Regions from separate parts of the Citricoccus sp. NPDC079358 genome, predicted to be linked through region 3. Evidence: riboswitches for the same ligand, from Rfam matches in the RefSeq annotation. Region 3 holds a riboswitch; each other region holds the start of a gene.

Region 1 (7,253 bases), on a different contig from region 3:
CCGGGCTGGAGGGTCCGGGTGGTCAGCTTGAAGACCTTGGTGCTGAGGGTGCTGTTGGCCTTGCGATGGTGGATCACGTAGTCGATGGCGAGACGAGCGGGCTCCGGGCCGACGTTGCGCACCACCGCGGTGAAGCGGACCTCTCCGCCCCAGGGCACCCGGGCCTCGGTGAGATGCGGCCCGTCAATGTCGACGGACACGGGCCCGAATCCGAGCAGGTCCAGTGCCCCTGGGTGGCCGTTCTTGAGGAGGGTCCGCAGACCGTGGCGTACCAGCGCAGGCGTCTGCGGACCAGGGTCCGCCAGCCATCGCTGGGCCGTCGAGACAACGAGGTCCGGGGCATCCCGGCTGAGGTCGTTGAGGTGGTTGGCCACCGAACGCCGGACGTACTCACTGGGATCCCGGTACAGAGCCTCGAGGAGGGGCACGGTCACGCCGGGATGGGCGGTGATGGCCGGGATGCGCACCGCCCAGGGGAGGTAGGGGCGGGTGCCCTCGCTGGCCAGGCGTCTGATGTGCTCGTCCGCGGAATCCGTCCACACGGCGATGATCGCCAGTCCTCGGTCCAGGTCGTGACGCAGGAGGGTGCGGAGGGAGAACTCCGAGGTGAGCCGGCCCGTGAGTTCTGCCAGGAGGGCCATGGCGTCCGTGAACGCTGCTGCGGTGTTCTCTTGGACGGCCCGGGCGGCGACCGCACCGGTGACCGGCCAGATGAGCCAGCCGGAGAAATCCGAGCTGCTGTCCCGCGCCTGACGGATGACGTGGGCGAGTGACTGATAGTCGCCCGGGAGGTCGACCAGGAGAGCCTCCCGTAGCAGGTCCGCGCGCTCGCGGAGGGCGAGGCCGTCGAGCGACTCCGCGGCTCGGGGCAACGAATGCAGGTCCGTCCCCGGCACGACCCGCCGGATGGAACGGGTCAGTGCGGTGGCGGCGCGTGCACCCAGGAGCTCGTCAGCGGAAGGCATGCGATCATTATCGCCGGGCGGGGTCCGGCGCAGGGGACCGACCCGAAGCAGCCAGGCAGATGTGACCCGGGCGGGCGTTCGGCCACAGGACCATGGACGGCCCGGGATTCCGGGAGCGAGAATCTGGACCACTGACAACACCAGGAGCGAGGCACGCCCATGACGACGATCGCCGACCACGACGCCTACATCGCAGCGGCACCCGAGCCGTTCCGGCCGGAGTTGCAGCGCCTACGCTCGATCCTGGCCCGCACTCTGCCGGAGGCGGAGGAGATGGTGGCCTACAACATGCCGGGGTTCAGCATCGGTGGCACGGTCGTCGCGAGCTATGCGGCGTTCAGCAAGCAGTGCGGGCTGTATCTCCTGCCGGGCGCCCTCTCCGCACATGCCGATGACATCGCGGCCGCCGGCCTCAAGGCGACCAAGACCGGCATCACCTTCTCGCCGCGCAAGCCGATCCCGGACGAGCTCGTCGAACGGCTGGCGCGGGCTTCGCGCCAGGAGGCCGAGGCCTGAGGGCTCAGCCTGGCCGGTTTCGGACGACGTGGCAGGCCAGGTCATGAAGAGATGACCTCCCATGACGACCTATGGCGTGGTCTCGGCGGTCTTCGCGCACACCGGAGCGTAGAAGTCGTCAGATTAATCAGGTGATGCGGACAGGACCGTGAGTTCGTAGCCTCGTCCCCAGAATCACGAGTTCCGGTGCGAAGCCCTGGCTGGCCGGACTGCAACCCTCTCGCTGTGGTGGGGTGCACCAGGTGATGATTCGGCCGGCCCGCAGCGGTGACCGGCAAGTACAGCCTGCCGAAGACATCCCTGGATGATCGCTGCTCGGCGAGGCCATCCGAGAGGGCACCCATGACCACTGTTTCACCTACCCCGGCGCCGGCCCGTGCGAGCGCCGAGGAGATCCGCGCCGAGTTCGCACCCCTGTTCTCCCGTATCCGCGCGGGTGCCGTGGAGCGCGAGCGGTCTCGGGAGTTGCCGTTCCTGGTGGTGGAGGAGCTGAAGCAGACGGGCTTCACCGCGCTGCGGGTCCCCCTCGAGTTCGGAGGCCGAGGCGTGGGGTTGAGCGAATTCGCTGCCCTGCTGGTGGACCTGGCCGCGGCCGATTCGAACGTCGCGCACTTGCTGCGCGGCCACATCGCCTTCTTGGAGCGGCTGCTGCTGAGGCCCCCCGGGAACCACCGCGATCAGTGGCTGCGTCGGATCGGTGCGGGGGCGCTGATCGGCAATGCTGCCTCGGAGCGCAACGAGCTGACGGAGATCACCACCCGGCTGGAGGAGCGCGGCGGGCGGTGGACCGTCACCGGTACGAAGTATTACACCACCGGCAGCATCTACGCGGATTGGATCTCCCTGTCCGCGGTCCGAGGGGAGACGCGGCATTCGGTGCTGGTGGACGCCTCCCACCACGGGGTGCGGGTGGCGGACGACTGGGACGGCTTCGGCCAACAGTTGACCGCCAGCGGCGGCCTCACCCTCACCGACGTGCCCGTGGACCCACAGGACATCCGCGCCTTCGAGCCGGAGGATCCGCAGGCCGGGTTCGGGGTCGGGCTCTTCCAGGTGATCCTGCTCCTGGTGGCGGCAGGAGTGGCCCAGTCGGCGGTGCAGGACGCGATGGACTATGTCCGCCCCCGGCGGCGGACCTTCGCCCACCGGGGCGAGCTGGCGCCCCGGGAGGAGGACGTGGTCCAGACCGTGGTCGGGGAGGTCGCCGCCAAGGCCCACGCCGCCCGGCTGATCGTGCTGGGGCAGGTGGCGGCGCTGGACGCGTATGCGCGGAAGGCCGCCGACGGGGCCCGGGAAGGCACTCAGGATGAGGTGGCGTCCCTGGCGGAGGAATCCGCACAGTTGGCCCGGGAGGTATTCCAGGCGCAGCTGGTGGTCCTTGAGCTGGTGCAGCGGGCCACCACCGAGATCTTCGAGGTGGGCGGGGCCTCGGCCACGAGCACCAGCCGGAGCCTGGACCGGCACTGGCGCAACGCCCGCACCATCGCCAGCCACAACCCCGCGAAGTACCGGGCCCGGGCGGTCGGCGAGTACCTGCTGACCGGCGAGTTCGCGCTCTGGGGCGGCAAGGGGCCGGCGGGCGCCCCGGCAGTCCAGGAGGGCCAGGACGCCCAGGAGGCCCCAGAGGGCCAAGCCGGGCCAGCAGGCAATGCCGGTCGGGGTGACGCTGACCATGGCCGCCACCTTTGAGGAACTGCTCGAGGCCGGCGAATCCGCGGACGTGACCGGGTGGGACTTCTCCTGGCTGCAGGGCCGGGCCACAGAGGAACGGCCTCCGTGGGGCTACGCCGGCCAGCTCGCCCGTCAGCTCCGGGACGCCTCCGCCTCCCTGGACATCCAGACCGGCGGCGGGGAGGTCCTGGCGCAGGCCGAGACGTTCCCACCGACCGCCGTGGCCACGGAGTCCTGGCCGCCGAACCTCGCACGGGCCAGCGCCCGGCTCCACCCCCGCGGCGTGGTGGTGGTGGCGGACCCGGATGAGCCGCCGCTGCCGTTCGCCGATGCGGCCTTCGACCTGGTCACCAGCCGGCACCCCGCGAGCCTCTGGTGGGAGGAGATCGCCCGGGTCCTGAAGCCCGGGGGCACGTACCTCGCCCAGCACGTGGGCCCGGCCAGCGCGTTCGAACTCATCGAGTTCTTCCTCGGCCCCCAGCCGGGCGCCCGCCACGTGCGGGACCCGGAGGCGGAGGCGGACGACGCGCGGGCGGCAGGACTGGAGGTCGTCGACCTCCGCAGGGCTCGGCTGAGGATCGAGATCCATGACGTGGCCGCCGTGGTCTACCTGCTGCGCAAGGTCATCTGGTGGGTGCCCGGATTCACCGTGGCGCACCACCGATGTCGGCTGAAGGACCTGCATGACCACATCCAGACCCACGGGCCGTTCATCACCCATTCGACACGGCACCTCATCGAAGCACGCCAACCCACCATCACCGGGGAGAACCAGTCATGACCACCCAGAACCATCCCGCCAGAACATCCCGCCGGACCACGCTGTGGCTGGCCGCGGCGCCCCTGGCCCTGGCCCTCGCCGCCTGCAGCCCGGCCGGTCAGACGGCCTCCACCGGACCCGTGGAGAAGGAGGGGGGCACCCTGACGTACCTCGACGCCGAGGCCTCCCGCTCCACCCAGCTCCAGGGCGCCGGGACGTGGCAGGACAGTGCCTACGTGGAGAACGTCACCGACCGGCTCGTCTGGAAGGACCCGGAGACCGGGGAACTGCTCCCGTACATCGCCGAGTCCTGGGACGTCTCCGAGGACGGCCTGACCTACGAGTTCACCATCCGCCCGGGGGTGACCTACTCGGACGGGACGCCGTTGGACGCGGCGAGCGTGCAACGCAACCTCCAGTGGCAGGCCGACGGGGACGAGGCCAAGGGCATCCAGCCGAACAACCAGTTCCCCGCGGTCGAGTCCGTGGAATCGGAGGGGGACACCGTGACGGTGGCCCTGGAGCACCCGTACGCCGAGTTCCTCGACGTCCTCTCGGGCTGGTCCGCCTCCCTCGTGGCCGATGCCACCATCGAGGCCTCACTGGAGGAGCAGCAGCAGATCACCGGGCTCATCGGCAGCGGCCCCTTCGTGGTGGAGAGCGAGAAGTACGGCGAGGAGATCGTTTTCGCCAAGCGTGAGGGCTACGACTGGGCGCCCGAGGGCGTCGGCCACGAGGGGGAGGCCTACCTGGACCGGGTGGTGGTCCGCGCCGTCACGGATGACACCGTGCGCATCGGCACCTTCCGCTCCGGGCAGGCGGACGCCATCCGCTACATCCAGCCCAGTGACGAGACCCAGCTTGCGGAGCAGGGGGCCCAGATCATCTCCGCCCAGGGGCTGGGGGCCACCAACCAGTGGATCCTGAAGCAGCAGATCCCCGCCCTGCAGGACGTCCGGGTCCGGCAGGCGATCCGGGACGGGATCGACCGGGAGCGCATCGTCGAGGACCTCTACACGGAGAACTGGGACGTGGCGCAGAGCATCGTCACCGAGGACGCCTTCGGGTTCCAGGATGCGAGCGAGACCCTGCAGTACGATCCGGACCACGCCAACCAGCTGCTGGACGAGGCCGGCTACACGGAACGTGATGCCGAGGGGTACCGGGTCAAGGACGGCGAGCAGCTGCACCTGATCACGGTGATCGACGTCTATGACAGCACCGCCCGCCCGCTGTACCAGTTGGTCCAGGCCCAGCTGAAGGAGCTGGGCATCAACCTCGAACTGCGGGACGCCGACTACTCGCAGGTCTCGGCCGCCTACGCCGCGGAGGACGTGGCGGCCACTCGCTCCGGGTGGCCCTACCCGGCCCCGTGGGCCACCCTGAGGACCTCCTGGGACCCGGAGGGGACCAACGGATTCGCCCTGCCCTCCGGGGACGCGAAGCTGGAGGAGCTCTTCGAGGCCCAGGCCACGGAGACGGACCCCGCCGAACGCGAGGAGATCCTCGGTGATCTCCAGGACCACGTGATCGATGAGGCCTACAGCGTGCCGCTGATCAAGGACTCCCAGATCTTCGCGGTGCAGCCCACCGTCCACGACTTCGGCTTCAGCGCCGAGGCCCGCCCGCTGTTCTACGGCGCCTGGACGGAGGAGAAGTGACGGCCGGGGTCCGGGAGCACCCCGCCGCACCGGGAAGCACCGTCTCCCCGGAGGACGAGGCCGATGCCTCGGGAACCGCCGCCTCGCCCCGAGCCTGGCGACCGCGCGTCGGGCACGGCATGAGACGGTACGTGGCCGGGCGCGCGGGACACGCGCTGCTGGTGGTGGCCCTGGTGTACCTGCTGACCTACTGGGTGCTCTTCGCGCTGCCGGGGGACCCGGTCCGCAACCGCCTGGAGAACCCGCAGAACCCGGTTCCACCGGAACAAGCCCAGGTCATCATCGAGTACTACAACCTGGACCTGTCCGCCGTGGAGCAGTTCCTCATCACCCTCGGCCGGCTGTTCCAGGGGGACCTCGGCTACTCGCTGGGCACCGGCCGGGCTGTGGGAGACCTCTTCGCCCAGGGCATCGGATCCACCCTGCTGCTGGCCCTCGTGGCATTCGGGATCGCCGTGCTCATCGCCACGCTGGTGGCCGTCTTCGCCGTGTTCAGCCGTTCGGCGGCCGTGCGGGCCGCCCTCAACGTCTACCCCTCCCTGGCACTGTCCACGCCCAGCTTCCTGGTGGGGCTGTTCCTGCTGCAGTTGTTCTCCTACCAGCTCGGCTGGGTCTCCGCCCTGGACACCGACGGTCCCGCGGGGTTGATCCTGCCGGCGTTGACCCTCGGCATCGCGGTGAGCCCCTCCGTCACGCAGGTGCTGATCCAGGGTCTCGGCGAGGCGAACGACCAGCCTTTCGTCAAGGTGCTCAAAGCCAAGGGCCTGTCGCGCTCGCGGATCATCGGCCGGCACCTGCTGCGCAACGGCTCCATTCCGGCGCTGACCCTGCTCGCCCTCACGATCGCGGACCTGATCGCCGGCTCGGTGATCGTGGAGTCCGTCTTCAACCGGGCGGGGCTCGGCCTGGTGACGGAACAGGCCGTGCGCTCGCAGGACTCGCCGGTGGTGCTGGCCGTGGTGCTGTTCGTGGCCGCGTTGTACTCGGTGGTCAACCTGATCGCCGACCTCATCTATCCCTTGATCGACCCCCGCATCGTGATCACGGAGTCCCGGGTGGCCCGGCGTCCGGCGCGCCGTCCAGCGGGTCCTCCCGGTGACCCGAATGTCAGTCTCCCGAAAGGAACGTCATGACCACCTCCCTGCCGACCGCCGGCGTCCTCGCGCCCCGGGACGGACGCTCCCCGGAGTCGGACGGCGACTCCCGGCTGGCCCCGGGGCAGACCGGCCGCCAGCGCGTCCGGGCGGTGCTGCGCACGCTGCGGCCCGCGGACTGGTTGTCCGGACTCTTCGTCCTGGGACTGCTCATCGCCGTGGCCGCACCCACGCTCCTGACCTCCTACGACCCCCTGGAGGCTGGGGCGGGGCAGATCCTCGAAGCACCGGGAGCCGCGCACCTGCTCGGCACGGACTACCTCGGCCGGGACCTGGCCTCACGGCTGGTCTTCGGGACCACCACCACGTTCTCGGCCTCGGCGGTGGCCGTCACCGTGGGGCTGGCCGGGGGAATCGTCCTCGGCCTCCTCGCCGGGTACCTCGGCGGCTGGGTGGACGCCCTGGTCAGCCGGATCGTGGATGTGCTGCTGTCCGTCCCGGGGCTGCTGCTGTCCATGGTGGTCATCGTGGCCCTCGGCTTCGGAGCCATCAACGCGGCCATCGCCGTGGGGATCTCCTCCATCGC
Region 2 (7,253 bases), on a different contig from region 3:
GCGTGCTTGTAGGGGCCGTACTCGATGAAGATGCCGTTCTCCAGGAAGATATCCGCGGCTTTGAGGATGTCCTCGCGGGTATCGGCGGCGAAGGCGACGTGGTGGAGGCGGCCGGGGGTGCCGGTCCAGTCATCCGAGTAGACCATGTCATAGGACTTCTGCCCGAAGGTGTACCAGTGGGCACCCACATCGCCGTCGTTGAGCTGGATGAACTCGGTGGTGTAGCCGCCCATCACGTTCTCGGAGAACTCGCACACACCGGCCATGTCCGCGGTGAGGTAGTTGATGTGGTCCAGGCGGCGGGCGTTGGCGCCGAAGCCGGGGAATTTGGACGCCTGGTTCTTCAGCGCCGGCCGGTCCTCATCCGTGGCCTCGTACCACTCGGTGTCGAAGTAGACCTCCATGAGGTGCCGGTCCGGGTTCTGAAAGCGGTAGGTGCGTCCGCGGCCCTGCTCGCCGTCCACCCAGCCCTCGCCGAGTCCCGTCGCCTCGATGCGGGCGACCGTGCGTTCCAGGGCCTCCGGGCTGTGGGCGCGCCAGCCCACCCGGCCGACGCCGGCGTGTTCCTTCTCGGTGAGCTTGATGGAGTAGGGCTCGTAGTCGTCCCAGCAGTGCAGGTAGGCGACCTCGCCGCCGTTCTCCGTGGTGCGGCCGACCTCTCGCATGGCCAGCAGATCCCGGAAGAACCAGAGCGACTCCTCGAACTTCGGGGTGTACAGCTCGACGGTGGACAGGTGGGCGATGTCGCGGATGCGTTCGGTCATGGACGGGCTCCTGTGGGGACGTGGTGCTGCTCGGAGAGCGTGTCACGGATATTGAACAAGATTGTCAACAAAATCATAGACAGTTTGCGAGGCTATGGCTACGGTCATAGGGATTCGACTCCATTGTGACCCATCCCACATCTGATTCAGGAGTAGCCATGACGTCATCCCGCCTGAGTTTGCTGTCCGCCGTCGCCGTCGCAGGACTTGCCCTGACCGCCTGTTCGTCCGGTTCCCCGTCCGGGACGGGTGGCGCTCCCAACTCCGGCGGATCCGACGCGGCGGCCGGTGAACTCACCCAGGTCACGGTCGGCCTCGTTCCGCTGGCCGCCTCTATCGCCGTCGAGTACGGCATCCAGGAGGGCATCTTCGAAAAGCACGGCCTCGACGTCGAGATCGCCCTCGCCAATGCCGGCGCCGCCATGCTGCCCGCCGTGTCCAACGGTCAGATGGACTTCGGGGTCGGCAACCCGTTGTCCTTCCTCACGGCCGTGGACCAGGGCCTGGACATGAAGATCGTGGCCGGATACTGCAACTCTGCGGACGAGGGAGAGGACACCTCGGGAGTCGTGACCCGGGTGGACTCCGGAATCGAGGACTACGGCGACCTGGCGGGCAAGACCACCTCCATCAACGCACTGCGGACCCTCGGGGACCTGACGCTGATGGACCTGGCCGAACAGGGCGGTTCCGATCCGGCGGACGTGAAGTTCGCGGAGATGCCGTTCCAGGACATGCCGGCTCAGCTCGAGCAGGGGAACACGGACGCCATCTGGATCCCGGAGCCGTTCCTGACCACCGCACTGGAGAGCCCCGACAACAAGCTTCTCGGCTACTCGTTCCGTGACTCGATCGAGGGCATGCCGACCATGGTCACGTTCACCTCGGGGACCTTCGCCGAGGAGAACCCGGAGACCGTGGAACAGTTCCAGGCGGCCATCACCGAGGCGCTCGCAGCCACGGACGAGAACAACGATGCGGCCAAGAAGCTCCTGCCGGAGTTCATGAACCTCCCCGAGGACGCGGCAACGGCCCTCAAGCTCGACGAGCTCGGAGGAGAGGTCCGCGAGGACCAGATCCAGGCCATCGGCGAACTGGCCGTGAAGTACGGGTTCATCGACCAAGAACCCGACCTGGACTCCATGATCGTCAAGTAGGTCCGAGCACTCTCGGCGAGCATGGGTATGGAAGAATAAGGGGTCGTTCGAACGCCACCCGGGGCAGCGGGTGAGCGCGGGGTCGTTGAGACCGTCAGCCGCCGCGTCCGGATCACAGTGAGTGTTAATACAGCCGACCGCCACCGCGCCCTGGGGCGCTGGAGGCCTCGGCAAACCACCGCCCAAGGACCCCACGTGAACTCTTCCGCACCTGCCCCTCAGCACGTCCCCGCCCGCTTCGCCCCCACCGGCACCGGCCTCTATGCCATCTTCACGGCGGTCATGGCCGTCGTGCTGATCCTGTCCAACCTCGGGGCCTCCAAGGGCGTGACCTTCGGGCCCATCGTCACGGACGGCGGGTTCTTCCTCTTCCCGTTGGCGTACATCATCGGAGATGTGGTCTCCGAGGTCTACGGATTCAAGGCCTCCCGGCGTGCCATCGTCACCACGTTCGCCCTCTCGGTCTTCGCCGCGCTGTGCTTCTGGGTCATCATCGCCCTGCCCGGTGCCGAGTGGTACGACGGCCAGGATGCCCTCGTCCGTACCCTGGCGCCCGTGCCCCTGATCGTGCTCGCCTCCCTGCTCGGGTTCCTCGTCGGCCAACTGGCCAACTCCTGGCTCATGGTCCGCCTCAAGCGCCGCTCCGGCGAACGCCTACTCTTCGGTCGGCTGGCAGCCTCCACCCTGGTGGGTGAGTTCCTGGACACCCTCGTGTTCTGCTCCATCGCCGCCGGCGTCATCGGCATCACGGACCTGCCGACGTTCCTCAACTATGTCCTGGTGGGCTTCGTGTTCAAGTCCGTCGTCGAGATCGTCCTGTCCCCGGTTACCATGTGGGTCATCGGCCGGGTCAAGAAGGCCGAGCCGGCCTACGCCACGGTTCCCGAGGCGTAGGGAACCGAGACTTCACGCAGCCTCGGTCACCGGGGAAACTGGGCCGATGGCCCACCCGAAGATGTACGACGACGGCGACCCGCACTTCCAGCGCGTCCGCGCCTTGGCCTTGGCCCTTCCCGCGGCGGACATGAAGGTCTCCCACGGGCGGCCGGCGTTCTTCACCCAGAAGGTCTTCGCCTACTACGGGGCCTCGGTCAAAGACTCGGATAACACCCGGGATAGGTCCCGTCCGGCAGCCGCCGGGGACGGTTACGTCCAGCACCCGCAGGCGGTGGTGATCAAACCCGAGGAAGCCGACATCTCGTTCCTGGAGCAGGACCCGCGGACGTTCCGACCGGCCTATCTGGGACGCTCAGGCTGGTTCGGCATCGACGTGGACGGGCTCGATCCGGCCCAGGACGAAGGATGGGATGAGATCGCAGAGTGGCTCGAGACGAGCTATCGGCTCACCGCTCCGCTCCGGATGGTCAGGGATCTTCCACTGCGGGAGTGAGTGGACGTGCGTCTCACCGCATCCCGCAGGGGCAGTGAGGGAGATTTCGTGGGCCGGTGCGGGGACGGAAACACCGCAGAAACGCACGCTTCCTAGGTTGGGGGGTATGCCCGCCCCTCACCCCTGGAGTGATGTTCCATGTCCTATGTCAGCCCGCCAGACTTCGTGAAGCACATGGTCGACGCCGGTGAGTCCAAGGTCTTCATGTCCACCCGGGACACCCTGATCCGCTCGTTCATGGCCGGTGCCATCCTGGCTCTCGCCGCGGCGTTCGCCATCACGGTGACCGTGCAGACGGGCGATGCCCTCGTCGGTGCGTTGCTGTTCCCGGTCGGATTCATCCTCATCTACCTGCTCGGTTTCGACCTGCTGACCGGTGTCTTCACCCTGGTCCCGCTGGCCTGGATCGACAAGAGGCCCGGCGTGACCATCGGCGGTCTGCTGCGCAACTGGGGCCTGGTCTTCGTCGGCAACTTCGCCGGAGCCTTCCTCGTGGCCGTCATGATGGTGGTGACCATGACCTACGGCTTCCAGACCCCGCCGAACGAGGTGGCCCAACAGATCGGCTCCATCGGCGAGGGGAGAACCGTCGGCTACGCCGAATACGGTGCGGGTGGCATGCTGACCCTCTTCATCCGCGGCGTGCTCTGCAACTGGATGGTCTCGACCGGTGTGGTCGCGGCCTTCCTGGCCAAGGACGTCGTGGGCAAGGCCCTGATCATGTGGATGCCGGTCATGCTCTTCTTCTACATGGGATTCGAGCATTCCATCGTCAACATGTTCCTCTTCCCGGCGGGCCTCATGCTGGGCGGTGAGTTCTCCATCATGGACTACCTCGTCTGGAACGAAATCCCGACCGTGCTCGGTAACCTCGTGGGCGGCCTCTCCTTCGTGGGCCTGACGCTCTACGCCACCCACTACCGCACGGCGGCCAAGCGTCAGCCGAAACTGCCGAGCCTGTCCGACCACGCCGTGAGCCGCTGACCATGGACCCCATCATGCATAAGGCGCACGCTGCCGACCTCGTCAATGCCGCACGCATCCGTGCCGGTCTCACCTGGGCGGGACTCGCCGCCGCCATCGGAGCCGCACCGGTGTGGACCACGGCCGCGCTGCTGGGACAGCACCCGATGACCGCGGCCCAGGCCGGCGTCGTGGTCGAGATGCTCGGTCTGGGCGACGACGTGGCCGAGAGCCTGCAGCAACAGCCGGACCGGGGCAGCGACCCGGCCGTGATGCGCGATCCCACGATCTACCGGTTGATGGAGGCCATGTCGGTCTACGGGCCGGCGCTGAAGGCCCTGATCCACGAGGAGTTCGGGGACGGCATCATGAGCGCCATCAACTTCAAGGCAGACGTTACCCGCCGTGCCGATCCGGACGGCGACCGCGTGGTCATCACCTTGGACGGCAAGTTCCTGGACTACCGCTGGTGACCGACCAGCACTGACCTGTCCAGGCCGTCACAGACCGTCATCTGAGGCGGCCGGGGACGGTCGGGCCGGCATTTCGGCACGGAACCGGGCGCAGATGACGCCAGGCCCCTGAACATGACCCGAGGCTTGGCGGCCGCGAGCTGACTGCCTAGGGTCGAGAACAGAATCACGAGATCCGGTGCTAAGCCCTGGCTGGCCGGACGGCAACCCTCTCACCGTAGTGGGGTGCTCCAGGTGATGATTCGGCCTCCGGAAACCACCGCGGGGCAAGTACGGCACCACCGTGAATGCGTGTCCCGGCCGTCAGGCTATGACGACGCCGTGTTCCGGGCCAACGCCATTCCGGTGTGCCATGGCTGACGGGGACACCCATGACGGACACCACTCACCTCGAACACCGCACCGCGCCTTCCAGCCTGCCCACCTTCGATGAGCTGCGGGCAGCCATCGGCCCCGCCGGGCCGACGGACGCCCAGCTCACCGCGCACTTCGCCCCGGTCTTCGCGGCCGTTGCGGCGGGATCGGCACAGCGCGAGCAGGATCACGAGCTGGCGTTCGCCGCTCTAGAACATCTCCGCGGCGCGGGATTCACGCGGGTGCGGCTCGGCCGCGACCACGGGGGCATCGGGGCGAGCCTGCCGCAACTGGCCGATCTGCTGGTGGAACTCGCCGCCGCGGACTCCAACCTGCCTCAGGCGCTGCATGGGCACTTCATGTTCACGGAGCAGCACGAGAACGAGCCCCAGGGCGCGGTCTCCGAGTGGTGGCTGGCCGAAGTGGCGGCCGGGAAGATCTTCGGCAACGCCCTGGTGGAGCTGCCGCCGTCAGCAGGCCGGCGTCCCGTGCACTGGATCGACGCCGACCCGGACACCGTGCAGGCGGCTGCCGCCACGGGCACCACGGAGGTGGCCCGCCTGACGGGTGACAAGTTCTACTCCACCGGGGCCATCTTCGCCGACTATCTGTTGGTCTCCGCAGTCCGTCCCGGGCTCGAGGAGGACGGTCCGATCTTCGCGATCATCGACGCCCGTGATCCTGGGGTGCAGCGCATCGACGACTGGAACGGCTTTGGCCAGCGGCTCACCGCCTCCGGTACCACCACCCTGGACCACGTCCCCGTGCGGGCCCAGCGGACCCAGGAGTTCAACGTCCCCACGGGCGTGCTGGCCTACACCGTCCTGTGGATCGTGCTGGCGGCCACCCAGGCCGGGATCGGCGCCACCGCGCTGGCCGAGATCACCGCGTTCGTCCGAGGTCGGCGTCGTACCTATGACCACGCGACGGCGGAGACGCCGGCGGAGGACCCGCTGGTGCACCAGGTCATCGGTGCCGTGTCCGCCAAGGTGGGCTCGGCCCGGCACATCGTGCGGGGCGCCGCGGCCGTGGTGGAGGAGTCCTTCCTCCAGGTCCGGGGCCACACCGACCTGGAGGACCCGGTAGTGCTCCAGGCCCACGCCCGGGCCAACATCGCGCTGTCCGAGGCGACGCTCGTGGTGTCCGATCTGATCCTGGAGGCCACCAACCAGATCTTCGAGTCCGGCGGGGCCTCGGCCACGGATGCCAGCCGGCAACTGCACCAGCACTGGCTCAACGCCCGGACGATCGCCAGCCACACCCCGCTGATCTACCGCACCCAGGCCGTAGGCGACTACCGGATCAACGGTGCCATCCCGCCGTTCCACTCCACGGCCCGCAACTCCGCCGCCGCGGAGGCCGCCACCCCATCCACCACCGAAGGAGCATGATGACCACCACCGCCGAGCGCACCACCGCGCCCTCCTCCGCCGCCTCCACCGGAAGCGAACCGTCCGGCCAGGCCTACCGGACCGTCCGGGAACGGCTGGCCCCGGTGTTCGCCGCCATCGCGGACAGCGCCGCCGAACGGGAGGCCGAGCACATCATCGACCGCGACGCCGTCCGGCGGTTGGCCGCGGCGGGGTTCACCTCCCTGCGGGTGCCGGTGGAGTACGGGGGTGCCGGACTCTCCTTCGCGGAGCAGGCCCAGCTGATCGTGGAGCTGGCGGCGGCGGACTCGAATCTGGTCCAGGCCCTGCGTGCGCACCTGATCAATCAGGAGAACGTGCTGGGGCACCCGGACCCGGTGTTCCGGAACCGGTGGCTGCGCCGCCTCGGGGACGGGGCCGTGGTCGGCAACGCCGTCACGGAGATCAACAACGCTGTGGGGGAGGGGACCACCACGCTGGTCCAGGACGCAGAGGGCACCTGGAGGCTCAACGGCACGAAGTACTACTCCACCGGGACGCTCTACGCCGACTGGATCATCGTGGCGGCCGTGGACGCCCAGGGTGAGGAGATCGCCGCTACGGTGTCTGTGAACGCCCCCGGGATCACGAGGCTGGACGACTGGGACGGCTTCGGCCAGCAACTCACCGCCTCCGGCACCACGGTGTTCGAGAACACGCCGGTCGAGGCCGAGGAGGTCTACACCGGCGGCCTGGATGACGGCACCCGCGTCGCCACCGGCCAGGCCAGCTGGCAGTTCCTG
Region 3 (7,253 bases):
CGGTGAAGTCGAAACGGCGGGGATTCTCCACCACGTCCTTGAGCTGGGCGGTGCGCGGCTCAATGTCCGGGTCCAGCCCGATGAGGCCCTCGCGCTCCAACAGCCACAGCGCCTGGCCCTGGTTGGCCAGGTCTGTGGGCACGGCCACGGTGGCGCCGTCCGGCAGGTCCTCCACGTCGTCGTACCGGGTGGAGTACAGGCCGAAGGCCCACTGGTAGATCTCCACCGTGGTGGACAGGTCGAAGTCGTTGCCCTCCGCCACCTGCTTCATGTACCACTGGTGCTCGAAGATCGTGGCGTCCACCTGGCCCTCGGCCACGGCCCGGTTGGCCTGGACCCCATCCGCGATGCCCACAGCCTCGATCTCGACGCCGTAATCGGGCGCGATCTCCTCAGCCACGAACTCCACCAGGCTCTCCTCTCCGGCCATGGCCGGCTCGTAGTGCACCGTCAGCGGTCGGGTGATCTCGGCCTCGCCGCCGGCGGCCACGGCCGGCCGGTTGGATTGCTGAATCACCACGAGGCCCAGCGCCAGGGCGGCCACCGTGGTGATGGCCGCCAGCGACCAGGGCAGCACGGTGCGTGACTTTCGCAGGGTGAAGCCGTGATCGTGTCCGGCCGTCGCCTTCTCCCCGGTGGTCGCCGGAGTCTTCTTCTCGGGGTTCATAGGAGATCCTTCAACAGGGGTGCGGGGCCGCTCAGGGCCGGGTCAGTGAACGGGCGATCCGGTCGCCGACGAACTGGACGAGCTGGACGGTGATGATGAGCAGGACGATCGTGCCGAGCATGACGGTCATGTCGAAGCGCTGGTAGCCGTAGGTCACGGCCAGGAAGCCGATGCCGCCCGCGCCGATGGTCCCGGCAATGGCCGAGTATTCGATCATCGAGATGGTGTTCAGGGTGATGGCGGAGGCCAGGCCGGGCAGGGCCTCGCGCAGTTGCGTCTGACGGATGATCTGTGCTGGGGATGACCCCGTCACGAGACCGACGGCCATGTTCTCCCGCGGCAGGTCGTTCAGGGTGTTCTGGACCAACCGGGCGAAGAACGGGATGCCGGCGATCGTCATGGGCACCACGGCCGCGGCGATGCCCAGGGTGGTGCCGGTGATCCACCGGGTCAGCGGGATGATGGCCGCCATCAGCACGAGGAACGGCAGAGACCGACCCATGTTGACCGCCCAGCTGAGCAGCCCGTAGGCCCGGTCCTGCGGGAACAGCCCGCGCGGGCTCGTGTTGTACAGCAGCACGCCGGTGGCCCCGCCGATCATGACCACCAGCATCATCACGATGCCCACCATGGCCCACGTCTCCCCGTAGGCCGGCAGCAGCAGGGCAGGCAGCTCGGACAGCGGAGTATCGGAGAGCAGCGGCTGGGAGGAGTCTGCGGTCGCACTCATGCCGTCGCCCCCGCCGTCGCGCCGGCCGGGATCTGGGTGGCGCCTGACGGCGGCGGGCCGGCGCGGTCTGGACTCGCAGCCGAGATGGCGGTCCCGGCGGGACTGGACCGGCCGGCGTCGCTCCTCAGGCGGGCACTGAGCCCGAGCCCGTTCAGGGCGCCGATGGCGCGCTGGGCCTGCTCGCTGCGGACCCCGACGACGGCGCGGCCCAGGGCGGTCGCGCCGCGGGCCTCGATGGTGCCTCCGAGCAGGGCCAGGCGGATCTGGTGGTCCACCGCCACTCGGGTGAACCATTCGGGGTCCACGTCCCCATCCCGGTAGGCGAGATCCAGGAAGGTGTCGAAGCCGGCCGGCAGCGGCAGCGCGGCGATCGGCAGCAGCTGCCCGCCAACGGTGGAGTCCTGGTCCGCGACGAGGGACGGCAGCGAGCCGTACTCCGCGAGCCGGCCGTGGGACAGGGAGGCCACCTGGTCGGCGACGTTCCGGACCACGTCCATCTCATGGGTGATGAGGATGATGGACAAGCCTAGGTCGGTGCGCAGGTCGGCGAGCAGGGACAGGATCTGCGCGGTGGTGTCCGGGTCCAGGCCGGAGGTGGACTCGTCCGAGAGCAGAATCCGGGGCCGAAGGGCCAGGGCCCGGGCGATGCCTACCCGTTGCCTCTGCCCGCCGGAGAGTTGACCGGGGTAGGAGTCGGCCTTGTGCAGCAGTCCGACGCGGTCCAGCAGCTCGGCCACACGGTCCTGCATCTCGTGGTGGACCACCCCGAGGTTGCGCAACGGGAGGGCGACGTTCTCGGCCACGGTGATGCGGCGCAGCAGGGCGGAGTGCTGGAAGATCGTGCCGATGGCACGGCGGGCAGAACGCAGCTGGCGGCCCCGGAGCCGGGACAGGTCGCTGCCATCCACCAGGATCTCGCCGCGGGTGGGCTTCTCCAACAGGGAGATGCAGTGCGAGAGGGTCGTCTTGCCGGCCCCGGAGGGCCCGACCACGGCGGTGATGGAGCCTTCCGGCACGGTCAGATCGATGCCCTTGAGCACCTCGACGGTCCCCCCACGCCCGGTGTAGGCCTGGTGCAGGTCGCGGATCTCGATCACAGCGCGCCCCCGTCCCGGGTGCCGGCCGCTGCCAGCCGGAAGCTGGCGCCCCGGTGGTTCTCCGCCAGCCGGTCCCCGCGGCCGAACAGCTTGTGTCGCAGGGTGCCGGACTCGTACTCGGCGGGATAGGCACCGCGGGCCTGGAGCTCGGGGACCACGTGCTCCACGACGTCCTCGAAGCTTCCCGGGGAGACCGCGTAGGCGAGATTGAAGCCGTCCACGTCCGTCTCCTCGGCCCAGTCCTGCAGCTGGTCGGCGACCTGCGCACCGGAGCCGACGAACACCGGCCCGAAGCCCCCGATGCCGACCCATTCGGCAAGTCGGCGGATGCTCCAGGGCTCTCCGTCCGCGGAGGCGTCGGCACCGCCCGAGCGGAAGGTCTCCACGGCGGACTGCACCGCGTTGGTCTGCACGTCCTGACCGATCACATCGTCCAGGCCGTACTGCGAGAAGTCGATGCCCATCCACCCGGACAACAGTGCGAGGGCACCACGGTGGTCCACGTAACGGACGTAGTCGGCGTGTTTGGCGCGGGCCGCCCCCTCGTCCGGACCGGTGATGACGGTGGCAAGGTTGAAGATCCTGATGTCCTTCGCGTCACGGCCGGCCTCCACGGCGGCAGCACGGATCCTGGTCACGGCCTGGGCCAGCTTGTCCCGGCTGGGGGCGGAGACGAAGGCGCATTCGGCGTTCTGCCCGGCGAAGGCTAGGCCGCGCGGGGAGGTGCCGGCTTGGTAGACCACGGGGGTGCGCTGGGGGCTCGGCTCCGTCAGGGCGATGCCCGGCACCGAGAAGTAGGTCCCCTGATGGCCGATCTCGTGCACCCTGGCCGGGTCCGTGTAGACGCAACCGTCCCGGTCCCGGACCACGGCGTCCTCGTCCCAGGAGCCCTCCAGCAGCTTGTAGACGACCTCGAGGTATTCGTCTGCGTGGTCGTAGCGCTCGTCATGGGCCAGCTGGTCCTGGCGGCCCATGTTGCGGGCAGCCGAGGGCAGGTAGCCGGTGACCACGTTCCAACCGACCCGCCCGCCCGTGAGATGGTCCAGAGTGGCCAGGCGGCGGGCGAAGGGATAGGGATGCTCGTAGGCGGTTCCTGCGGTGATGCCGAAACCGAGGTGTTCGGTCACCGCGGCCATGGCGCTGACGAGCAGCATGGGGTCGTTGACAGGCACCTGGGTGCCGGCGGTGAGAGTGGCCTCGTTGGAGCCTCCATACACGTCATAGGTGCCAAGCACGTCGGCGATGAACAGGCCGTCGAAGCGGCCGCGTTCGGCGACCTGGGCCAGATGCGTCCAGTAGCCGATCGTGTTGTAGTCACTGGAGCGGTCCTCCGGGTGGCGCCACAGCCCCGGGGACTGGTGGCCCACGCAGTTCATGTCGAAGGCGTTGAAACGGATCCGGCGCGGGGAGAGCTCAGGCTCGTTCCGCGGCACGGTCACGGGCAGGGTTTCGGGCACGGGGATGCACGTCCTTCCATCGGTCCTGGCGGTAGCACCTGTCCGGATCCCCGGTGGTTGCTGCGGCGTCATCAAGCCAGATCTCTCGGCCGCTCTGGATGGGTCCCTCACAGGTGACCAGATGGCGCAGGACACAAACTAATCCGGAGTCATATATCGACCCTTCGTGCCGCTGGATGGCCGCGGGTCCGGATTTGACCGCAAGAGACTCCGAATATGACGTGACATGACGCGGCGTCAAGATAAGTGACGGTGGAGGAGCGGACCGTAAAACATGCCGTTGAGTAAAACATGCCGTTGACCGGTGCATTGCCCCCTGTGGAGCTGTGGTTACCGGCTCTTCAGCGGTTGACACGGATACCCTGTGCTCTGCTTCACTGGATGAATCAACCATCCAGAGCGGCCGAGAGATCTGGCTCGATGACGCCGCAGCAACCTCCCGTATGACCCGGGAAGGTGCTCATGCCAGAACCGATGGAGCGTGATTCACCGTGACTGCCCTTGCCGAGTCCCTGACCGGTTCCAGCGTCCTCACGGCGCCGCCGGCCCCGACCACCAGCCTCGCGGTGGAGTTCCGCGACGTCGGCCGGTCCTTCCCCGCCATCGACGGCGCACGCACCGTGTTGCGGGACATCAACCTCACCGTGCGCCCGGGCGAGGTCCTGGCCATCCTCGGGGCCTCCGGCTGCGGCAAGTCGACGCTGCTGCGCGCCGTGGGCGGCCTGGACAGCGGCAGCACCGGGCAGATCCTGGTCGGCGGGTCCGCCGTCCGTCCCTATGACTCCCGCACCGCCGTCGGTTTCCAGGAACCCCGCCTCATGCCCTGGCGCACCCTCCACCAGAACGTGTCCTTGGGGCTGCCGCCCGGCATGGGACGGGCCGAGGGCCGCGAGAGCGTCGACCGTTTGCTGGACCTGGTGGGCCTGGCCGAGCACGCCGGCCTCCGGCCCCGGGAGGTCTCCGGCGGCATGGCCCAGCGGACGTCGCTGGCCCGCGCCCTGGCCCGGCGGCCCGGTGTTCTCCTGCTGGACGAGCCGTTCGGCGCACTCGACGCCCTGACGCGGCTACGAATGCAGGATCTGTTGCTGGACGTCCATGCCAAGACCGCCACCACCGTCCTGCTCGTCACCCATGACGTGGACGAGGCCCTCCAGCTGGCCGACCGGATCCTACTGCTCGGCCAGGACCCCGCTCCGGGTTCCGCCCCTGGCGCGACCACCCGCACCGTGGTCACCGTCCCCGGGGAACGGCCCCGGGACCGCGGTTCGGCCGAACTGGCCCGCCTCCGAACCGAGCTGCTCGGCGGTCTCGGTGTGGACGCCCACCGCCGCTAACCGGCCCCTCCTCCTCCGTACCCGACAGATCGTCCGGCGCCCCACCCCTCCGGGCCCCGGACACACCGCACCCCCTCGAAAGGCACCACTATGCGCTCACGCCTCACCTTCTCCGCCGCCACCCTCGCCCTCGCGGCCCTCGCGCTCACCGGTTGTGTGGCCGGCGAGGGATCCGGTGGTCAGGCCGCCGAGGCCGGCGCCGGTGGCAACGGCTCCGGCGGCGAGCTGAACATCGACTTCGCCACCTACAACCCGCTCTCCCTGGTCATCAAGGAGAAGGGCTGGCTCGAGGAGGAGCTCTCGGAGGAGGGCGTCACCGTGAACTGGGTCCAGTCCGCCGGGTCCAACAAGGCCAATGAGGCCCTGCGTGCCGAGGCCATCGACGTGGGCTCCACCGCCGGTTCTGCCGCCCTGCTCAGCCGCGCCAACGGCACCCCGATCAAGACCATCAGCCTCTACTCCCAGCCGGAGTGGTCCGCCCTGGTCACCACCGCGGATTCGGACATCACCGAGGTCACGGACTTGGTCGGCAAGAACGTGGCCGCCACCAAGGGCACGGATCCCTACTTCTTCCTCATCCAGGCCCTCGGTGAGGCCGGCGTGGACGAGTCGGACGTGACGGTGCAGAACCTGCAGCACGCGGACGGCAATGCCGCCCTGAACAACGGGTCCGTGGACGCCTGGTCCGGGCTGGACCCCATCATGGCCGGGGCGGAGGCCGAGGGAGCCGAGCTGTTCTACCGCAACATCGACTTCAACACCTACGGCTTCCTCAACGCCACGGAGTCCTTCCTCGCCGAGTCCCCCGAGCTGGCCCAGACCGTGGTGGATGTTTACGAGCAGGCCCGCGAGTGGGCCCTTGAGAACCCCGAGGAGACCGCGGCCATTCTCGCCGAGGTGGCCGGCCTCGAGCAGGACGTGGCCACCACCGTCATCGAGGAGCGCTCCAACCTGGACGTGGACCCGGTGCCCGGCCAGGCGCAGCTGGATGTCCTCGAGGTCGTCGGCCCGATCCTCGTGGAGACCGGTGACGTGGCCAGCCAGGAGAATGTGGACCGGGCCCTGGCCGAGCTCCTCGAGCCCTCGTTCGCCGAGAAGGCAACCCAGTGACTACCACCGATTGGATCGACACCTCCCGCCTACCGGACCGGCAATCGGCCGGTGACGGCAAGCCCTTCGGCCCGCCGGCCGGGCAACGTCCCGGGATCAAGGGGGCCCTTTCCACGGGAGCCGGGCGGGCCGTCGTCGGGCTGCTGCTGCCGGTGGTGCTGGTTATCGCGTGGTGGGCCGCGACCGCCGCCGGGCTGTTCTCGCCGGTGCAGCTGCCCTCGCCCTCCTCGGTGGTCAGCGCGGGGATCGACCTGGCCACCGACGGATCCCTATGGCACCACATCGCCATCTCGGTGCAGCGCGTCCTGCTGGGCTTCGTGATGGGCGGGGTCCTCGGACTGGTCATCGGTTCCATTCTCGGCCTGTCCGCCTGGGCCGACGCCCTGCTCGCGCCTCTGATCGGCGCCATCCGCGCGGTGCCGTCGCTGGCGTGGGTGCCACTGCTGATCCTCTGGATGGGCATCGGCGAGGACTCGAAGGTCACGCTGATCGTGATCGGGGCGTTCTTCCCGATCTTCACGAACGTCTATGCGGCGCTCAAGCACGTGGACCCTCACCTGGTGGAAGCCGGCCGTGCCTTCGGCTATCACGGCCTGCGCCTGCTGCGGACCGTGCAGCTACCCGCCGTGGTGCCCTCCGTGTTCTCCGGCCTGCGGCTGGCCCTCGCCCAGGCGTGGCTGTTCCTGGTCGCCGCGGAGCTCATCGCCTCCTCCATGGGCCTGGGATTCCTGCTCACCGACTCGCAGAACAACGGCCGCACCGACCGGCTGATCCTGACGATCATCCTCCTGGCCGTCATCGGCAAGCTCACGGATGCGATCCTCGGCCTGGTGGAGCAGCGGGCGATCCGCCGCTGGT
Region 4 (7,253 bases), on a different contig from region 3:
CGCCACCGCGGGGCTGGGCGCCGAATTCGCCCGTCAGCTCGCCGGGCAGGGCCACCACCTCGTGATCACGTCCCGTAACCCCCACCAGCTGGTGGCCAAGGCCCAGGGCCTCGAGGCCCAGTACGGCATCAGCGTGGAGACCCTCACCACGGATCTGTCCACCTCCGAAGGCGTCGAGGTGGTCGCGGCACGGCTGCGTCAACGCGAGCAGCCGATCACCATGCTCGTGAACAATGCCGGCTCCGGCCTGGCCACCGAGTTCCACGCCAGTGAGGCGGAGGACGAACTGGCCATGCTCAAGCTGCTGGTCGAGGCACCGATGCTGCTCTCCCACACCGCCATCCAGGCCTTCCTGGCCCGCGGCGGCGGCCGGATCATCAACGTCTCCTCCGTGGCCGGTTTCCTCCCCGAGGGCAGCTATGGCGCCGCGAAGGCCTGGTCCATCAGCTTCAGCCGATGGGCCAACACCCGGTACAAGCCTGACGGTGTCACCATCACGGCTCTGTGCCCGGGACCGGTGCGGACCGAGTTCCACACCCGGGCCGGCATCGACACCTCCAAGAAGCCGCGGTGGGCGTGGATGGATGCCGAGGACGTGGTCCGCGAGGGCCTGACCGCCGCAGCCGAGGGCCGGAGCGTGTGCATCCCCTCCCGCCGGTATCGCTCCCTCATGACGGCCGCCCGGTTCAGCCCGGACGCCGTGGTGGAGCGGTTCAGCCGGATCGAGCCCAAAGCCACCTAGCCCCTGACGACGAGAGGAGTACCGACCATGACCATTCTCGTCGGTTACACGGACAGCAAGGAATCCAAGGCCGCACTCGAGGAGGCCATCCGCATCGCCCGGTTGACCCGTGAGGCCCTGCTGGTGGTCAACGCGGGGCCCGGCGGAGAGCACCAGCACGATTCCATGGTCACCGAGGACCAGCAGCGGGAACTACAGACGCTCCTGGACTCCACCGGCTTGCCCGCCGAGTTCCGCCAGTACGCCCGCGGCCGCTCGACGGTGGATGAGCTCAAGGACGTGGCGGACGAGGTACAGCCCTCCGTCGTGGTGATCGGCCTCAAGCGCCGCGGCACCTTCGGCCGCTTCGTCATGGGTTCCGTCTCGGACGGGCTGCTCAAGGAGCTCGACCAGCCCGTGCTCTGCGTCAAGGAGAATCCCGCCCAGACCTCCGGCGTGGTCCGCGATGCGCCGTCCAAGGACATCACCGCCGCCCCGGAGCCGCGGTTCCTCGCGGAAGCCCCGGACATCACCGATGCTCCGGACGGCACCAATTCGGCCAGGACCGACACGGGTCCGCGCCGGTAACCCACCACCGCACCTACTGTTCAGAGCTGACCGGCTGTTCAGAGCTGACCGGCAGGGTTGAGCCGGTGCGGCCACCGGAGTCAGCGGTCGCCGTGGTCAGGTCCTGTGGCGTCGGGACCGGGACGTCGCCGCAGCTCCCCGTCCACGGGCTCATCCGGCGCGGCACCATCACGGGGCTCGGACTCCGCGCCCTCCGGGTCAGCGGCTTCGGCGGCCTTCTCCTTGCGTTCGGCGAAGGCCGCCTCACCCGGGCCGGCGAACTCGCGATTGCGTTCCACCGCGGTGATGGAGCCGGTGAACACCGTGGAGTCGTCACTGGACCGGGTCAGGGGCGTGGAGCCCGTGACGGCCGCGGTGGCGCCGGTGGTCGGTTGCTGGCCCGTGACGGGATGGACCTGCGGCAGGGGGCTGGTGGGGGTCCGCGGCTGGGATCCTCTCGCGCCACCGGTCACGCCACCGCTCGCGCCACCGGGCACCCCGCCGGACGCGCCGCCGTCGTCCTGATGTCCCGCCGGCACCCCGGCGCCTGGCTCGACGGCACGGAACTCGCCCGTACCGGGCTCGGCGCCGACGGGCGCCAGGGACGGCGCGTGGACGGGCGTCTCGGCGAAGCGCTGCGCGTAGATCGCCTCGGGATGCTCGCTGCGCAGGAAGTTGACGAGGTCCTCCCGCACGAGGCAGCGCAGGTCCCACAGGTCGCCGGCGTTGCGGGCGGAGACCGCCACCCAGAGCTTCACGGTGCCGCCCAGCGCCTCACTCACCTGGATGGTGCTGTCCTTGCCGTCCCAGAGCTCGGTGGAGGCCAGCAAAGCCTTGAGGCGTTCTCGGGTGGCGTCCACCGGAACCCGCCAGTCCACGTCGATCTCCACGGTCCCGGACAGGGCGGACCCGGTGCGGGTCCAGTTCTCGAACGGGGTGGTGGTGAAGTGGCTGGAGGGGTAGATCACCCGGCGCCCGTCCCAGATCTTGACCACCACGTAGGACAGGGTGATGTCCTCGATGGTGCCGTAGACCCCGTCCGCGGTCACCACGTCTCCCACCCGGATCGCATCGGTGAACGCCAGCTGGATGCCGGCGAACACGTTGGTCAGGGTGGACTGCACGGCGAGGCCGGCCACCACGGAGATCACGCCGGCCGAGGCCAGCAGACCGGCGCCCACGGCGCGGACCTGCGGGATGGTCAACAGGACGATGGACACGGCGATGACGATGACGGCGGCCTGGATCACGCGCCGCAGCAGCACGGTCTGGGTGCGGATTTTGCGGTCGCGGCGGTCGTCCACGCCCTCCGAGGCATACTTGCCGAGCAATCGCTCCTCGACGATCCGCACCACCCGCAGCGCCAGCCAGGCGAGGGAGCCGATGATGCCGGCCATCAGCAGGAAGTTCACGCCGTTGAACCAGGCGTACGTGGCGGCGGTCAGTCCGAGGGCGATCCGCACCGCCAGCAGCACCGCGGCGAGCGCCACCGGGACCCGGCACCGGGCGACCTGGTTGCGCAGCTGGGGCTTGCGGCGCAGCAGGGCGTTGACCAGGAGCCAGGCGACCACCAGCACGGCCAGCGCGAACGCCACGGAGATCGCCACCGTGGAGAGCATCCCCCAGAACGGTCCGAGCGAGTCGACGGCCCCTTCGGCACCCTCGCGCACGCTGTCCTGCATGTTCTCCGGGGATCCGCTCGGGTCGGGCGTCGATGCGGACTCCGGTCCCGCGCCGGAGGCGAGGATCGAGGTGGACGGACTGGAGAGTGGATCAGTGAACAGATCGGTGAAGGAGGACAAACTGGGCATGGCCCCAGTCTGTCATCTGGTGCTCAGACGTTCCTGAACGGGGGGAGAATGGACGCTGGACCACCGAAACCAGCCGAACCCTCGGAATCACAGGAGCCACCCCATGCTTGCCACCACGGACCTGCGCGGCCGCACCTACGATCCCGCCACGGTGCTCCCCCGCGCCGAGGTCGATGTGGCCGCCGCCGTGCCGAAGGTGCTGCCGATCCTGGACCGGGTCCGCACCGAGGGGACCCGAGCCGTGCTGGATCTCGGCGAGCAGTTCGACGGGGTCCGGCCGCCGTCGTTGGCCGTGCCGGCCGAGAAGCTCGCCGAGGCGCTCGAGTCCCTGGACCCCGAGGTCCGCTCCGCCCTCGAGGAGTCCATCGACCGAGCCCGCAAGGTGCACGCCGCCCAGATTCCCTCCGGGTCCGAGGTGGACCTCGGGGAAGGTGCCATCGTCGAGAACCGCTGGGTCCCGGTGAACCGCGTGGGCCTCTACGTTCCGGGCGGCCGCGCCGTCTACCCCTCCTCCGTGGTGATGAACGTGGTCCCGGCCCAGGCCGCCGGGGTCGCCTCGCTCGCGGTCGCCTCCCCGCCGCAGAAGGATTTCGGCGGCCTCCCGCACCCGGTCATCCTCGCGGCGTGCTCGCTGCTCGGCGTGGATGAGGTCTACGCCGCGGGCGGCGCCCAGGCGGTGGCCATGTTCGCCTATGGCGTGGCGGACGACGACGGCACTCGCGTGTGTGCCCCCGTGGACATGGTCACGGGGCCGGGCAACATCTTCGTGGCCGCCGCCAAGCGCGCCCTGCTCGGCACCATCGGCATCGACGCGGAGGCCGGGCCGACCGAGATCGCCGTGCTGGCCGACGGCACCGCCGATGCCCGGTGGGTGGCTGCCGACCTCATCAGCCAGGCCGAGCACGATCCCATGGCCGGCTCGGTGCTCATCACCACCTCACCCGAGCTGGCCCGGGACGTGGCGGCGGAGATCGAGCGGCAGGTGCCGGGGAGCTTCCACGAGGAGCAGATCCGCCAGGCTCTGGGCGGCCCGCAGTCCGGGATCCTGCTCGTGGGGACCCTGGACGAGGCGCTGGCCGTGGCCGACGCCTACGCCGCCGAGCACCTCGAGGTCCACACCGTGAACCCCCTGCAGACGGCCCGCCGGGTGACCAATGCCGGTGCCGTGTTCGTGGGCCCACACGCGCCCGTTCCGCTGGGCGACTACTCCTCCGGCTCCAACCATGTGCTGCCCACCGGCGGCTCCGCCCGCTACTCCTCCGGGCTGAACACGGTGAGCTTCCTGCGCCTGCAGCAGCTCATCCGCTACACGGAGACGGGGTTGAAGGAACTGGACACCAAGATCGCCGCACTGTCCACGGCAGAAGGATTGCCGGCCCACGGCGAGGCCGTCTCCCTGCGCTTCCGCTGACCTGCTGCCTGCTCCTCCGCGACCGCCGCACCCCGGGGGTGGGAGGCGGCGGTGGCGGGGGCGCGTTGGTCACGGGGGTTCATAGTTCGAGAAACCCTTTGACCGTTCCGGACGTCCGTCGTTAGTCTGGATCCAGAATCACGAGTTCCCGCTGTTACAGCCCTGGCTTGCGGGACGGCAACCCTCTTCACGCAGTAGTGGGGTGCTCCAGGTGAGGATTCGGCCTACCGGATGCCCCGGCGGGCAAGTACCGCGTTTCTGCTGGTGCCGATCGGGAGCCTCCCGTGGCGTGCCGCCGTGCAGATGCGCCTTCGGACGGAGGACCCACCATGACCGCCCTGGCTACCCACGACCTGCAGCAGACCGACCTCGACAGTGACCTCGATCGAGACCTGTCCGTACAGACCCTTCGCTCGGCCTTCTCCCACTTCCCCTCCGGCGTGGCGGCGCTCGCCGGCGTCGCCAACGGTGCGAAGGAGGGCCTCGTGGCCTCGTCCTTCACCGTCGGGGTCTCCCTGGAGCCGGCGCTGGTCTCCTTCGCCGTGCAGAACACCTCCCGCACCTGGCCCCGGCTGAAGCAGGCCGAGCGGATCGGGATCTCCATCCTCGGCGAGGACCACACCGACGTCTGCCGTCAGCTGGCCTCCAAGGAGGGGGACCGCTTCGCCGGCCTGGACATCCGGTCCACGGATGAGGGCGCGATCTTCCTGGACGGCGCCGCCCTGTGGCTGGACACCACCGTCTACTCCGAGCTGCCGGCCGGTGACCACACCATCGTCCTGCTCGAGGTGCACGGCGTGCACGATCACTCCGCAGAGCACGAGCCGATCGTGTTCCACCGCTCGGCCTTCCGCAACCTGCGCACCGCCGAGGGCAACCAGTAACCCGACCCCTCGCTTTGCGGGCAGAGAAGAGTACTGTTTTCTGCCCGCAAAGCGACCTCGGTGCCGGCGTGCGGCCCGGAGGTAGGATGTCCGGCATGCCTTCCGTCACTCCGTCCGCGCGGCGTTCGGGTTCGGGCTCGAGCACGACGCCGGCCGGCCCGGTCCGCTTGGATGCCTGGCTCTGGGGCGTGCGCATGTACAAGACCCGGTCAGCCGCCACCACGGCGTGCCGGGCCGGTCACGTCCGCCTCAACGGGCAGCCCGCCAAGGCCGCCCAACCGGTCAAGCCGGGCGACACCATCCGGTTGCGCCTTCCGGGCAGAGAGCGGATCCTCGAAGTCACCGGCCTGGTGGCCAAGCGGGTCGGCGCCCCCGAGGCGGTCCGGCACTACCTCGATCACTCCCCGGAACCCGTGCCACGGGAACTGCTGGCCGTGCCTCGCCGGGACCGCGGCGCCGGCCGACCCACCAAGCGCGACCGGCGCCAGCTGGACCGGCTCCGCAGCCGTGCCGTCCCAGAGCACGACTCTGTCCTTCGTGATCCCGGCTTCGATCCCGGCCTCGATCCCGAGTGAGCTCCTGGGCCGATGACGGACTCAGATGAACACCGGGAAAAGAATGCGCACCGGGAAAAATGGGGGCTTCAGTTCCGCGGCATCTCCCGTATTATGTGTCTCAGAAGTAGTAGTAGCAGTAAGTCCGTCACCACTGCGGACCGGTTGGCCCTCGGGCCGTTCGGAGCGTTGTAGGAAGCGGTTTCGCACACGCCGCTTCGCCCCCGTTGGAAGACCGACGGGTTTACAACCTCAGGAAAGGGCCCATCATGGCTACCGGTACCGTCAAGTGGTTCAACGCAGAGAAGGGCTACGGCTTCATCTCCCCGGATGATCAGTCCGCTGACATCTTCGTTCACTTCTCCGCCATTGAGGGCAATGGCTTCCGCGAACTGCAGGAAGACCAGAAGGTCGAGTTCGAGTCCCAGCAGGGCCCCAAGGGCATGCAGGCTGCGGCAGTCCGCCCGCTCTGATCGAGCTCGCCTGAACCCTTCAGGCTCCAGAACGGCCACCCTCCCCTCGGGGACGGTGGCCGTTCTGCTGTGACCAACGCGCCATGTCAGCGCCCCACCTCGGCGGAATCCGGTCTAGGGTACAACCATGAAATTTCGTTACCTGGGCCACAGCGGGCTCAAGATCTCAGAGATCATCTACGGCAACTGGCTCACCCACGGCTCCCAAGTCGAGAATGAGACGGCCCATGCCTGTGTGAAGGAGGCCCTGGCGCAGGGCATCACCAGTTTCGACACGGCGGATACCTACGCGAACACCAAGGCGGAAAGCGTCCTGGGTGAGGCCCTGAAGAACGAACGCCGGGAGTCCCTCGAGGTATTCACCAAGGTCTACTGGCCCACCGGCCCCAAGGGCCACAATGACACCGGCCTCTCCCGCAAGCACATCATGGAGTCCATCAACGGATCCCTGCAGCGCCTGGAAATGGACTACGTGGACCTCTACCAGGCCCACCGCTTCGACGTGGAGACCCCGTTGGAGGAGACCATGCAGGCGTTCGCGGACATCGTCCGCGCCGGCAAGGCCCTCTACATCGGCGTTTCCGAATGGCCGGCGGACAAGATCCGCGAGGCCCATGCCATGGCCGCCCAGCTCGGGTTCCAGCTCATCTCCAGCCAGCCCCAGTACTCCATGCTGTGGCGCGTCATCGAAGCCGAGGTCGTCCCGACCTGCGAGGACCTTGGACTGTCCCAGATCGTCTGGTCCCCCATGGCCGGGGGCATCCTCACCGGCAAGTACCTGCCCGGCCAACAGGCCCCGGAGGGATCCCGCGGAGCGGACGAGAAGGGCGGA

The links. Region 3 has a riboswitch for S-adenosylmethionine ahead of AB0333_RS09240 (LLM class flavin-dependent oxidoreductase). Riboswitches for the same ligand answer to the same signal wherever they lie in the genome.
Region 1: another riboswitch for S-adenosylmethionine. It lies ahead of AB0333_RS07490 (acyl-CoA dehydrogenase family protein); the one in region 3 lies ahead of AB0333_RS09240 (LLM class flavin-dependent oxidoreductase).
Region 2: another riboswitch for S-adenosylmethionine. It lies ahead of AB0333_RS12150 (acyl-CoA dehydrogenase); the one in region 3 lies ahead of AB0333_RS09240 (LLM class flavin-dependent oxidoreductase).
Region 4: another riboswitch for S-adenosylmethionine. It lies ahead of AB0333_RS10410 (flavin reductase family protein); the one in region 3 lies ahead of AB0333_RS09240 (LLM class flavin-dependent oxidoreductase).

The regions. Positions count from the first base shown of each region.
Region 1 is NZ_JBFBLI010000004.1:259,777-267,029, reverse strand. Features, by position in the region: gene AB0333_RS07500 (DNA alkylation repair protein) at 1-965, opposite strand, end outside; gene AB0333_RS07495 (DUF1801 domain-containing protein) at 1,125-1,481, shown strand; SAM riboswitch class IV at 1,654-1,768, shown strand; gene AB0333_RS07490 (acyl-CoA dehydrogenase family protein) at 1,824-3,170, shown strand; gene AB0333_RS07485 (class I SAM-dependent methyltransferase) at 3,154-3,933, shown strand; gene AB0333_RS07480 (ABC transporter substrate-binding protein) at 3,930-5,573, shown strand; gene AB0333_RS07475 (ABC transporter permease) at 5,570-6,706, shown strand; gene AB0333_RS07470 (ABC transporter permease) at 6,703-7,253, shown strand, end outside.
Region 2 is NZ_JBFBLI010000009.1:103,916-111,168, reverse strand. Features, by position in the region: gene AB0333_RS12180 (VOC family protein) at 1-764, opposite strand, end outside; gene AB0333_RS12175 (ABC transporter substrate-binding protein) at 923-1,921, shown strand; gene AB0333_RS12170 (queuosine precursor transporter) at 2,117-2,815, shown strand; gene AB0333_RS12165 (MmcQ/YjbR family DNA-binding protein) at 2,862-3,311, shown strand; gene AB0333_RS12160 (formate/nitrite transporter family protein) at 3,450-4,295, shown strand; gene cynS (cyanase) at 4,310-4,747, shown strand; SAM riboswitch class IV at 4,912-5,026, shown strand; gene AB0333_RS12150 (acyl-CoA dehydrogenase) at 5,119-6,492, shown strand; gene AB0333_RS12145 (acyl-CoA dehydrogenase family protein) at 6,489-7,253, shown strand, end outside.
Region 3 is NZ_JBFBLI010000006.1:63,075-70,327, reverse strand. Features, by position in the region: gene AB0333_RS09255 (MetQ/NlpA family ABC transporter substrate-binding protein) at 1-667, opposite strand, end outside; gene AB0333_RS09250 (methionine ABC transporter permease) at 699-1,397, opposite strand; gene AB0333_RS09245 (ATP-binding cassette domain-containing protein) at 1,394-2,494, opposite strand; gene AB0333_RS09240 (LLM class flavin-dependent oxidoreductase) at 2,491-3,951, opposite strand; SAM riboswitch class I at 3,965-4,056, opposite strand; SAM riboswitch class I at 4,339-4,432, shown strand; gene AB0333_RS09235 (ABC transporter ATP-binding protein) at 4,443-5,285, shown strand; gene AB0333_RS09230 (aliphatic sulfonate ABC transporter substrate-binding protein) at 5,376-6,395, shown strand; gene AB0333_RS09225 (ABC transporter permease) at 6,491-7,253, shown strand, end outside.
Region 4 is NZ_JBFBLI010000007.1:63,564-70,816, reverse strand. Features, by position in the region: gene AB0333_RS10430 (SDR family NAD(P)-dependent oxidoreductase) at 1-742, shown strand, start outside; gene AB0333_RS10425 (universal stress protein) at 770-1,309, shown strand; gene AB0333_RS10420 (mechanosensitive ion channel domain-containing protein) at 1,390-3,099, opposite strand; gene hisD (histidinol dehydrogenase) at 3,203-4,510, shown strand; SAM riboswitch class IV at 4,647-4,766, shown strand; gene AB0333_RS10410 (flavin reductase family protein) at 4,840-5,394, shown strand; gene AB0333_RS10405 (RNA-binding S4 domain-containing protein) at 5,490-5,969, shown strand; gene AB0333_RS10400 (cold-shock protein) at 6,218-6,421, shown strand; gene AB0333_RS10395 (aldo/keto reductase family protein) at 6,549-7,253, shown strand, end outside.